DNA from 2 places in the Kineococcus sp. GCM10028916 genome. Region 2 is predicted to be linked to the other one. Evidence: riboswitches for the same ligand, from Rfam matches in the RefSeq annotation. Region 2 holds a riboswitch; the other holds the start of a gene.
What was found. A riboswitch is a leader RNA that binds a small molecule or an ion and turns the genes downstream of it on or off. The one in region 2 is predicted to bind cyclic di-AMP.

Region 1 (5,914 bases), on a different contig from region 2:
GCTCCGCGACCCACTCGAAGGGGTGCATCTGGGCGGTCGGGACCACGACGAGGTGCGCGCCCGCGAGCGCCGCGGCCCGCACGGCCTCGGGGAACTCGACGTCGTAGCAGATGAGCATCGCGATCGTCAGGCCGCGGAACCGCACCGTGGAGACGAGCTGGTCGCCGGCGCTGAAGGCCGCGCGGTCGACGTCGCCGAAGAGGTGGACCTTGCGGTGGCGGCCGAGCACCTCGCCGTCGGGGCCGACGAAGACGGCGCCGTTGTAGCAGTGCCCACCCTCGACCTCGGGCATCCCGACGACCAGGGCGAGGCCGTGGCGGCGGGCGGTGTCGCGGACCCGGTCCAGCAGGCCGGGGGCCAGGGCCCGCACCCGCTCGGGGGTGTCGGGGCCGAGGTCGTAGCCGGTGAGGAACATCTCGGGGGTGACGAGCAGCTCGGCGCCGCGGGCCACGGCGTCGGTCGCGGCGATCTCGAGGGCGGCGAGGTTGGCCTCGGGATCGCCGGTCGTCCCGGCGGTCTGCAGGCAGGCGATCTCCACGGGCGCGACCCTACGGCCCGGTGGTGTCCGTGGCGGGGAAGCGCGGGGGGAGCGCGAGGGAACGGGGCAGTGGTGGGGACGTGACAGGATTCGCCGGTGCGATTGGCTGAGCAGCTCGACGGCAAGCGTTTCCTCCTGACCGGGGTGACGGGCTTCATCGGTGAGGCGCTGCTGCAGCGTCTGCTCGTCGACCTGCCCGGGACGACGGCGGTCGCCCTGGTGCGCCCGAAGCCGGGTCAGTCCGGCGAGGACCGGCTGCGCGGGGTGCTGCGCAAGGAGATCTTCCGCGCCGCGGGTGAGGTCGACGACCTGCTGAAGACGCGGGTGCAGGCGCTCGAGGGTGACCTCGCCGACGTGCCGGAGCTGCCGTCCGACATCGACGTCGTCGTGCACTGCGCGGGTGACGTCTCGTTCGACCCGCTGATCCAGGACGCCTTCACGACGAACGTGGTGGGTACCCGCGCGCTGGTCGAGCGGACGCTGGAGGCCAACGAACGGGGTCACGGCGCCGTCCACTACGTGCACGTCTCGACGGCCTTCGTCGGTGGCCGACGTCGGGGCGCCGTCCCGGAACGCGCGGTGGAGCACCGGGTCGACTGGCGCACCGAGACCGAGGCGGGGCTGCGCCTGGCGGCCCGCATCGAGGAGGACTCCCGCCTGGAGGTGCAGCTGCGGACGTTCCTGCGTGCCGCCGAACGCGACCACGGTCGCGCGGGGCCGCTGAGCGTGGCCGCCGGGGCCGAGGAACGCCGGGTGCGCTGGGTCGCGGACCAGCAGCGCGCCGCGGGCAAGGAACGGGCCCGCACGCTGGGCTGGACGGACTGCTACACCTTCACCAAGTCGATGGGTGAGCGACTCGTCGAGGAGATCGCCGCCCCCGTCATCCCGACGACGATCCTGCGCCCCAGCGTTGTGGAGTCCGCCGTCCAGCACCCGCACCCGGGCTGGATCGAGGGCTTCAAGATGGCCGAGCCGCTGATCCTGGCCTACGGCCGCGGTGAGCTGACGGAGTTCCCGGCGGCACCGGACGCGGTCCTCGACGTGGTGCCCATCGACCACGTCGTGAACGCCATCCTGGTCGCGTCGGCGACCCCGCCGCCGTTGTCGCAGCCGGCGTACTACCACGTGTCCTCGGGCAACCGGAACCCGTTGACGTTCCGCCAGATCTACGAGTTCATCCGCGAGTACTTCACGGAGCACCCCTTCGACTCCTCCCCCGCGGTCATGCCCACGTGGGACTTCCCGGGAGGCCGGGCCGTGGAGCGCAAGGTCCGGGCCGGGGAGCTGCTCACCGGCGCGGGGAACCGGCTGCTGGCGTTCGCGCCGCGCTCGGAACGGGTCCGCGAGGCCTCCCGCAAGCTCGACAGCCTCAGCCGGCAGCTCGACAGCGGTCGTCGCTACATGGACCTGTACAAGGCCTACACCGAGGCCGAGCTCCGGTTCGTCGACGACAAGACGCTGGCGCTGCACGAGTCGCTGGACCCCGCGGACGCGGAGCTCTTCGGCTTCGACACCTCGACGGTGGACTGGCGCCACTACTGGCTCGACAGCCACTGCCCCAGCGTCACGACGCAGATGCGCAAGTACGAGGAGATCCGCCGTCGGCGCACGCTGACCGAGTCCACCGGCCCGCGGGCGCTGAAGCCCGTCGCGGAGGGTTCGGCTCCCGTCCTCGCGGTCTTCGACCTCGCCGGGACGCTGATCCCGGGGACCGTCGTCGACTCGTACCTGACGCTGCGCCTCTCGGCGCTGGACGCCCCGGCGCGGGTCGCGGAGTTCGGCCGGATCATGCGCCACCTGCCGGGGTGGATCGCCGCCGAACGGCGTGACCGCGGCAGCTTCCTGCGTTCCCTCTTCCGCGGGTACGCGGGCGTCGACCTGGACCTGCTGGAGGCCTACGTCGACGACGTGCACGCGCCGCGCTTCCTGGAGCAGGTCTCCTCGGACGCGTTGCGGCGCATCCAGGGTCACCGCGACGCCGGGCACCGGACGATCCTCATGACGGGGGACGTGCGCCAGGTGACGCGGCCGTTGTCGGCCCTCTTCGACGAGGTCGTCTGCACCGACCTGGACGAGGAGCTCGACCTCGGCGGGCGCCGTCGGGCCAGCGGCTTCCTGAAGTCCCCACCCCTGGTCGGAGAGGCGCGGGCCGCCTGGCTGCGCCGCTACGCCGAGGTCGAGGGGGCCGACCTGTCCGCCAGCTACGCCTACGCCGACTCCCACGTCGACGTGCCGCTGCTGAAGTCGGTGGGCAACCCGACGGCCGTCTCGCCCGACGTCCCGCTGTTCCGGGTGGCCCGCGCCTCGCGCTGGCCGGTGGCGGACTGGGCGGCGAGCTCGCCCGCGCGGCGGCTGCGGGTGCCGCAGCAGGTGCTCGCGGGCACCGACTGAGCCGTGCCGGAAGGCTCCCCGGGGGGTCGACGTGGCAGGATGCGAACCGTGCACTCCACACCGTCGAGCAGTCGATGCGGACCGCCGGTGTCGAGGACCGAAGGATGGCGAGGCTGATGGGGATCCCCCGACCGACGCGGATCGTGCGTGCGCTGCCGTTGCTGCGCAAGCACTCCGGGTCTGCTCCCGAGGACAAGGCCGGTCGGGCGGTCCACCGCAACGACTGGGTGCGCTCGGCCCCGGCCACGGCGGTGCGCTCCGGGCTGCAGCGGGTCCTGATGACCCCCGTCCTGCGCTCGCAGGTGACGGTCCACGTGCACAACGCCGAGGTGCTGGACCGCCTCGGTGGCGCGGCCGTGCTGGTCGCCAACCACTCCTCGCACCTGGACGCCCCGGTGCTGCTGGAGGCCCTCGGGCCGCGCCGTCGCCGCCGGATCGCGATCGCCGCGGCCGCGGACTACTTCTTCGACGTGTGGTGGCGTGCGGCCCCGTCGGGTCTGGTCATCGGCACCTTCCCCCTCGAACGCCGCGGGACGGCGGGGGCGAGCGCGTCCTCGCAGCTGCTCGCCGACGGCTGGAGCCTGGTGATGTTCCCCGAGGGTGGGCGCAGCTACACCGGTGAGATGCGCCCGTTCAAGAAGGGCGCGGCGTACCTGGCCCTGGAGGCCGGGGTGCCGGTCGTCCCGATCGCCCTGCGCGGGACCTACGACGCGATGCCGCCGAAGCGGAACTGGCCGGTGAAGGGGCGTCCGCCGATCCACGTGACCTTCGGCGAGCCGCTGCACGGACGCGAGGGTGAACGGGCCGGGGACTTCACCCCCCGGATCGAGGAAGCCGTCGCGAAACTGCTCGCGAACAGCTGATCCGAGCGCTCCGAGGCGTGATCTGCGCCACACGCGGACGTCGCCCACCAGCCTGATCAGGGGTTTCGTGCACGTTCACGTGACGGTGCGGACACGGCACGGTGTACGCCGGGCCTCGCGCTTGTTACGGTCGGCCCGTCCCTGAGCCCGTTCGGGGACACGTCGCGGAGACGCCGAGTCCTGCCCACCGCGCCGGATGCAGAACCCGTGGGCAGGAGCGGGGGACCCAAGGTTCCTCGGACCACCGCAGTCCGCTGCGGAGTCCTCGGGGTGAAGCCGCGTCCGCGCGGCCGGGTCACACCTTCGACCCGAACCCGACAGCTGACCTCGCAGGCGTTGGAGGCCAACCATGTCTGCGATCCGTCGCGCCCCGTCCCGTCTCGTCCGCCGTGGCCTGCTGGCCACCTTCGCTGCCGGCGCTGCCGGTGCCGCTCTGCTGGGCCCCGTCTCCAGCGCCTCGGCCGCTCCCGTGCAGGAGTGGGACGCGCTCGCCCACTGCGAGTCCAGCGGCAACTGGCACATCAACACCGGCAACGGCTACTACGGCGGGCTGCAGTTCAACCCGCGCACCTGGACCAGCTTCGGCGGTGGGCAGTACGCGGGCCGTGCCGACCAGGCCTCCCGCGAGCAGCAGATCGTCGTCGCCGAGCGCGTGCTCGCGGCCCAGGGCTGGAACGCCTGGCCGTCCTGCTCGCGCCGTCTCGGCCTGCACGGCTCGGCGGACCCCGTCGGCCAGGAGGCCGCGCTGCTCCACCCGGCGCCCGCTCCCGCCCCTGCGCCCGCTCCCGCGCCTGCTCCGGCTCCCGCGCCTGCTCCGGCCCCCGCTCCGGTCGCCGTCGTCGAGGCCGCTCCGGCGCCCGCCGCCCGCACCTACACCGTCGCCCCCGGCGACACCCTCTACCGGATCGCCGTGAACAACGGCGTCGCCGGCGGGTACGTCGCGGTGTGGAACGCCAACCGCGGTCTCATCGGTGACAACCCGGCGCACATCGCCGTCGGCCAGGTCCTCGTCCTCCCCTGATCCCCCTCCCGCCCGTGATCGTGCAGGGATCCCCTGCACGATCACGGGCGGTGGTCCGACCGGGGTCAGGGACGCTGGTCGAAGACGTGCCGGCGCACCCAGGCGTGCATCGCGACGGCCGCCGCCGCCCCCACGTTGATCGAGCGGGTCGAGCCGAACTGCGCGATGGCCAGCACGTCGACGCAGTGCGCGACCGCCTCGTCGGTCAGTCCCGGACCTTCCTGCCCGAAGAGCATCACGCACTCGCGCGGGAGGTCGTAGGTCTCCAGCGGTACCGATCCCTCGACGTTGTCGATGCCGACGATCGGGAGTCCCCGTTCAGCGGCCCAGGCGACGAGGGCCTCCACGTCGGTGTGGTGGTGGACGGACAGGTAGCGGTCGGTGACCATCGCGCCGCGACGGTTCCACCGCCGGTGGCCCACGACGTGCGCACCGGCCGCGTTCACGGCGTTCGCGGTCCGCACGACCGAACCGATGTTCGCGTCGTGCTGCCAGTTCTCGACCGCCACGTGCAGCGGGTTCCGGCGGGTGTCGAGGTCGGCGACGATCGCGGCGTTGGACCAGTACCGGTACTCGTCACCCACGTTGCGCCGGTCACCCTCGAGCAGCAGCTCGGGATCGAAGCGCGGGTCGTCGGGCCAGGTCCCCTCCCAGGGCCCCACGCCGACGACCCGCTGCTCCTGGACCTCGTCACTCACCGGTCCATCATCGCAAGGCTCAGACGGCCTTCTTCCACGCGGACCGGAACCCCAGCGACCGACCGGTCTGCAACAGGCTGTTCTCGTAGAGACGGCGCGCGACGGTGACGAAGAGCACGGCGGTGGCCGCGATGATCAGCAGCGAGAGCAACGGTTCCCACAGGGCGACGTCCCCCTGGACCACGCGCTTGGGCATGACCATCGGCGAGGACAACGGGATGTAGCTCAACGCGGTCTGCAGCGGACCGGGTTCGTTGGCGAGGAAGCTGGCGAAGAACGGCAGCATGACGAACATCTGCACCGGGGTCGCCGTCGACTGCAGGTCCTCGAGCCGGCTCGCCATCGCGCCCGCCGCAGCCCACAGGCAGGAGAGCATCGCGAAGCCGAGGAGGAAGAAGACCAG
Region 2 (5,914 bases):
TGGCCGCCAGTTGCGGTCGGTAGTACTCCCGGGCGGACTCCGGGCGGTTCCAGAGCACGTCGGCGTAGAACTCCCGCCAGCACAGTTCGGTCCGGTAGGTCTCCGCCCCCACCGACCGCTTCGCGCGCAACGCGGCCAGCAGGGTCCGGGGGTGCAGCTCGCCCCACTTCAGGGCGTGCGAGAGCTGGGAGGTGCCGTCGTGGTCGGGGCGGTTCCGTTCGCCGTCGTAGTCGGCCAGGGCGCCGTCCAGGAAGTCGTGCCAACGCGCGAAGGCGGCGTCCTCGCCAGCCTCGGGGAGTTCCAGGTCGCCCAGGTCCGGCTCGGCCGGCCAGTGGGAGCCGTCGACCCCCGCACCGTCGTGCACCCAGTCGACGTCACCGGGATCGGCGGCGGGCGCGGGCCAGCCGTGCTCGTTCCAGGCGCGTGAGAACGGGGTGAAGACCTGGAACGGCTTGCCGGAGCCGTTGAGGATGGTCCCGGGCCCGATGGCGTAGGGCGTCCCGGTCCGGACCAGTTCACGGTCGTGACCCGCCAGTGCCGTCGCGACCGCGTCGTCGCGCCGACGGCCGTAGGGGCCGGCGTCGGCGCTGACGTGCACCCGGCGGGCCCCGACCCGTGCGGCGACGTCGTCCACCACCTGCGCCGGGTCGCCCGCTTCGACCACGAGGTTGCCGTCCAGGGACGCGTCGAGCGCCCGCAGCGAGCGGAGCAGGTAGGCGCGACGGACGTCCCCGGAGGGCTTCCAGAGCGCGGGGTCGATGACGAAGAGCGGGAGCACCGACCCTTCCGCCGCCGCGGCGAGCAACGCCGGGTGGTCGCTGAGGCGGAGGTCCCGACGGAACCAGAGCACGCTGGTCCTCGGGTCACGGTCCTGTTCGCGGGCGGCCACGCCGGGACGCTATCCGCGCGCCCGCCGCCCCGCCCGGTGGAGGCCCGGTGGACGTGGGGCCCCGACCCGTCGGACGCTCTGCGCGAACACGCCCCGAAGGCCCCGGGGTCAAGGGTGCGACCACCCGTCGCGATGAACGATGATGGGCACCGTGAGCGATCTCATCGACACCACCGAGATGTACCTCAAGACGGTCTTCGAACTGGAAGAGGAAGGCATCGTGCCGATGCGCGCTCGCATCGCCGAGCGGTTGCACCACTCCGGCCCGACGGTCTCCCAGACCGTGGCGCGGATGGAACGCGACGGGTTGCTGCACGTGGGCACCGACCGACGGCTGGAGCTGACCGACGCCGGCAAGCAGAAGGCGATGCGGGTCATGCGCAAGCACCGCCTCACCGAGCGCCTGCTGACCGACGTCATCGGACTGGAGTGGAGCCTCGTCCACGAGGAGGCCTGCCGCTGGGAGCACGTCGTCTCCGAGGAGGTCGAGAAGCGCCTCGTGGCGATCCTGGACCACCCGCACTCCTCGCCCTACGGCAACCCGATCCCCGGCCTGGACGAGCTGGGGGAGGAGTGCTCGACCGAGGACTTCCGCTCCGGCGTGCAGTCGCTGACGAGCCCCGAGCTCGAAGGACGCTCCGTCGTCGTCCGGCGCCTCGGCGAACCGCTGCAGACCGACGTCCCGCTGCTGGCCCGCTTCCACGCCGCCGGCCTGGTCCCCGGGGTCGAGGTCGTCGCGAAGTCGTCGGCCTCCGGCGTCGAGGTCGCGGTGGGCGACGGCGTGGTGGACCTCACGTCGGCCGAGGCGTCGCACATCTTCGTCGCGCTCAGCTGACCCCGCCCCGACCCGGGAACCCCTCGACGACGCGGGGTTCCGGGCCCGGCAGCAGCCCGGACAGCCGCCTGCCGGCCCTCCCGCGGGTGATCCGCGACGGAGGGTGAGGGACGGCGTCACCCGTTCGGCCCCCGCCGCTGCCCGCTCCGCGTCCCCGGTCGTCACTCTCCGTAGATCGAGCTCGACGCGTCGTCACGTCCCCGGCACCAGTTCGTCACCGGGTCGTGACATTCGACCGTGGATCGGGTTATGGTCCACCCGCATCCTCGACAGCGCACGCGGATGCCCTCACGTGGACGCCGAGCCCTGCCACCACGTCGAGGTCCCCCGAGACATTTCATGGCAGGGGTGGGGGAACCACGTTTCCCGGGCGGAGCACGACCACCTGGTCGCGCCGAGTCCTTGGGGTGAAGCCGGTGCGAACCGGCCGGGGGATACTCCCTCCCGAACCCGACAGCTCACCTCGCAGGCGTCGGAGAGGCCACCACCTTGACGACTCGCGTCCAGGCGCGCCACCGCGCCGCCGTTCGTGCCCGTACCCCCCTGACCGACCTGTCCGACAGCGTCGCCCGCACCGCCGGCGGCGCCGTCCGCACCGGTGCGGTCGCCGCCGCCGCCGGTGGTCTGCTCGTCTCCGTCGCTCTCCCCGCGAGCGCCGTGACCAGTGCAGCCCCGGCCGCCGTCGGCTCGAGCGTCGCCTCGGTGGCGACCGCCGTCCCCGCCGCCTTCGGCACCACCGCCGCCGGCGTCGTGTCGGCCCCCGTCACGGTGAGCACCCTGTCGAGCACCGCGACGTTCGCCGCCGCCCCGGCCGCTGCGCCCGTCATCGTCGCCGCCCCGGTCCTCACCCGGGCCACCCGCACGGCGGACGCCGTCCCGGTCGTGGCCTCCAGCGTCGCGGAGAACGCGATCGTGCCGGAGCCCGCGCCGGTCGTCGCGGCTCCGGTGGCCGCACCGGCTCCCGCGCCGGCTCCTGCACCCGCCCCGGTCCAGGCCTCGCTGGGTGCGCGCATCCTCGACGTGGCCGACGACTACGCCGGTGTCCCCTACGTCTACGGCGGCACCACCCCCGCCGGCTTCGACTGCTCGGGCTACACCAGCTACGTCTACCGCCAGGTCGGTGTCGAGATCCCCCGGACCGCCGCCGCCCAGAAGTCGGCCGCGGCCACGATCTCCCGTGGCGACGCCGTCCCCGGCGACCTCGTCTTCTTCAGCAACGGTTCCGGCCGTGCCTTCCACGTGGGCATCTACGCGGGCGGCGGGATGATGTGGGACGCGCCGCGGACCGGCAAGCCCGTCCAGCTCCGCGCGATCTGGAGTGACGCCGTCACCTTCGGTCGCCTCGCTGCCACCGTCTGATCGAGGCAGGTCACCGATCGGCGAGTGGTCGTCGCTCGGTACGCAGGAACGGCGCTCGTCGCGTCCACCGGAAGAGGTTCCCGCCTCCGACGGTGGTGCGACGGGCGCCGTTCTCGCGTTCACGACCCGGCCGATCCGGGCCACCTCCCCGGTTCCGGCGCGCCCGGTGGGATTCACGGGAAAGTTGCTGACTCCACCACCCCTCGCGACGTAGGGTGCCGTCAACGACGACGGCACCCACGGAGGTCCGATGACCAGGCGTCACGGCGGCACAGCCACCGTGGTGCCCCACGCCCTCCAACAGCACGCGGAGCACCACCACCACGTGCACCACCACCACCACCATGTGCACGTCGTCGCTCTCAGAGGCGCCCTCCCCACCGGGGACGGCGCCTCTCGTCGTCTCAGGAGGTGGATGTGCGCACGCTCGTGCTGAACGCCGGCTTCGAACCGCTGGCGGTGGTGTCCTTCCGCAGGGCACTCGTCCTCGTGCTCGCCGGGAAGGCGTCGGTGGTCCTCGCCGACGCCGACCCCGTCGTCGGCGCGACGATGAGCCTCGAACGGCCCTCCGTCATCCTGCTCACGCGTTACGTCCGCGTCCCACGCGGCCAGGTCGTCCCGGTCAGCCGGCGTGGCGTCCTGCGACGCGACCACCAGCGCTGCGCCTACTGCCGCGGCCACGCGAGCACCGTCGACCACGTCCTGCCGCGCAGCCGTCGCGGCCCGGACAGCTGGGAGAACCTGGTCGCCTGCTGCGTGCGCTGCAACAACGCCAAGGGCGACCGCACACCCGAGGAGATGGGGTGGAGCATGCCGTTCCGACCCGCTGCCCCGCGGGGCGCGTCCTGGGCCGTGCGGGGTGCCGAGACCCCCGATCCTCGCTGGGACGAGTTCCTCGCCACCGCCGCCTGAGCTCGCTGCTGCCGTCCCCGGCGCGAAAAGGGGAGGTCGCGGCGGCGGCCGCTCGCTAGCGTCGGAGCGCTCCCCGGCCGGTCGGCCGGGGAGCGCGGCGCGACGGGGGAGCTACGGTGACGGGTCGTCCCGGACTGACGGTGCGACGACTCGCGGGAGCAGTGACGACCCTCGCGACGGTCCTCGGGGTAGCCGCGGCGCTCGCCGAGGTGCTGGGGACGGTCGTCACCGGCCAGCTCGCGGAGCAGCCCACGGCTGCGCTGCTCACGGTGCTGGCCTCGCTCGTGGTCGGGGCCAGCGCCGCCGACACCCTCGGACGGGTCGCGCTCGCGACCGCCGTCGGCCGGGCCGAGGGGCGCTTGCGCGCCGACCTCCTCGCCGCGGCCTTCGCCCAGCCCGTCCCGGCGCTGGCGGAGCAGGCCGTCGGCGAGGTCATCGACCGGGTCGACGACGATCCGCGCCAGCTCGCCCAGCTGGTCCGCGAGGCGCTGTGGGACCTCGGTCGCGGGCTGACCCGTTCCCTGCTCGGCTGGGTCGTCGCCGGGCTGGTGTGGTGGCCGGCCTTCGTCGCGTTCCCGGTCGTGGCCGTGCTCGTGTGGTCCACGGCGCGCCGGCTGACCCCCCGGCTGGTGCAGCGCAAGGTCGCCGAGGAGGTCGCCTGGACCGACCACGCCGCCCAGCTCGAGGAGGCCGTCGCCGGCCGTGACGACGTCCGGTCCAGCCTCGGCCAGGCGCACGTCGTGCGCCGCTACGCCCAGAACGCGGCGACCGTCCTCACCCGGGTCCGGGCGACGAACGATCTCGCCGCCGCCGTCGCCCGCCGCACGACGCTCGTCCTGGGCTCGGTCTGCTCCGCGCTCGTGGTCGGCGGGGTGGCCCTCGTCGGCGACGGTCGGCTGAGCGTGGCCCAGCTCGTCACGGTCTGGTTGCTGTGCACGGGTTTCGCCGGCGACCTCACCCAGATCAGCGGTCGCCTGCCCGAGGTCCAGGCCGGACTCGGTGCGGTGCAGCGCATCCGGTCGCTGCTGAAGTCACCGGCCGAACCCGTGGGCGGGGTACCCGTCCCCGCCGGGACGCCGGCCGTGGAGTTCCGCGGCCTGCGGTTCGCCCACGCCGGGGGTTTCGCCCTGCGCGACGTCACACTGACCGTGCCCGCCGGCACCACGTGCGCCCTCGTCGGGCGCAGCGGGTCGGGGAAGTCGACGCTCGCCGCGCTGGTGTCCAGGGCGCTGGAACCCCCGCGCGGGGCGGTGTTCCTCGGCGGGGTCGACGTCGCCGACCTCGACGTCCACCACCTGCGACGCGCCGTCGGCGTCGTCACCCAGCGGACGGAACTCCTCGCCGCCACGTTGCGGCGCAACATCACCCTCGAGGCGGACGTCCCCGCGGAGCGCGTCGCCGCGGCGCTGGACTCCCTCGGGCTCGGCGACTGGGTCGCCGCTCTGCCGGACGGTCTGGAGACCCGGCTGGGGCCGGGCGGCTCCAGCCTGTCCGCGGGGGAGGAGCAACTCGTCGCCTTCGCCCGCCTCCTCGTGCGGGACGTGCGCGTCGTCGTCCTCGACGAGGCCACCGCCCGGATGGACCCCGTCACCGAGCACCGGGTCACCGCCGCCGCGCAACGCCTCCTCGCCGGCCGGACCGGGATCCTCATCGCCCACCGGCTCTCCACCACCGCCCGCGCGGACGGCGTCGCGGTCCTGGACGCCGGGCGGGTCGTCCAGCAGGGGTCGCGGTCCGACCTCGCCGCGACCCCCGGGGCCTTCGCGGACCTGGTGCGCGCCAGTGGGCACGAGGAACTCGCCGAGGAGCACCAGGAGGGCCGGGTGCTGCACACCCGACCCCGTCGCGAGCCCCGCGAGCCTCCTGAGCCGACGCGTCCCCGGCTGGTCCGCTCCGTGGCACGGGCCACCACCCGGTTC

Region 1: another riboswitch for cyclic di-AMP. It lies ahead of ACFQ46_RS23915 (transglycosylase family protein); the one in region 2 lies ahead of ACFQ46_RS16245 (C40 family peptidase).

The regions. Positions count from the first base shown of each region.
Region 1 covers NZ_JBHTFM010000022.1:42,647-48,560, forward strand. Annotated here, with positions in the region: gene ACFQ46_RS23900 (carbon-nitrogen hydrolase family protein) at 1-538, opposite strand, end outside; gene ACFQ46_RS23905 (SDR family oxidoreductase) at 635-2,929, shown strand; gene ACFQ46_RS23910 (lysophospholipid acyltransferase family protein) at 3,034-3,792, shown strand; cyclic di-AMP (ydaO/yuaA leader) riboswitch at 3,973-4,143, shown strand; gene ACFQ46_RS23915 (transglycosylase family protein) at 4,142-4,813, shown strand; gene ACFQ46_RS23920 (TrmH family RNA methyltransferase) at 4,879-5,511, opposite strand; gene ACFQ46_RS23925 (ABC transporter permease) at 5,531-5,914, opposite strand, start outside.
Region 2 covers NZ_JBHTFM010000016.1:533,674-539,587, reverse strand. Annotated here, with positions in the region: gene ACFQ46_RS16255 (cryptochrome/photolyase family protein) at 1-889, opposite strand, end outside; gene ACFQ46_RS16250 (metal-dependent transcriptional regulator) at 1,041-1,724, shown strand; cyclic di-AMP (ydaO/yuaA leader) riboswitch at 2,012-2,211, shown strand; gene ACFQ46_RS16245 (C40 family peptidase) at 2,214-3,083, shown strand; gene ACFQ46_RS16240 (HNH endonuclease) at 3,501-3,995, shown strand; gene ACFQ46_RS16235 (ATP-binding cassette domain-containing protein) at 4,112-5,914, shown strand, end outside.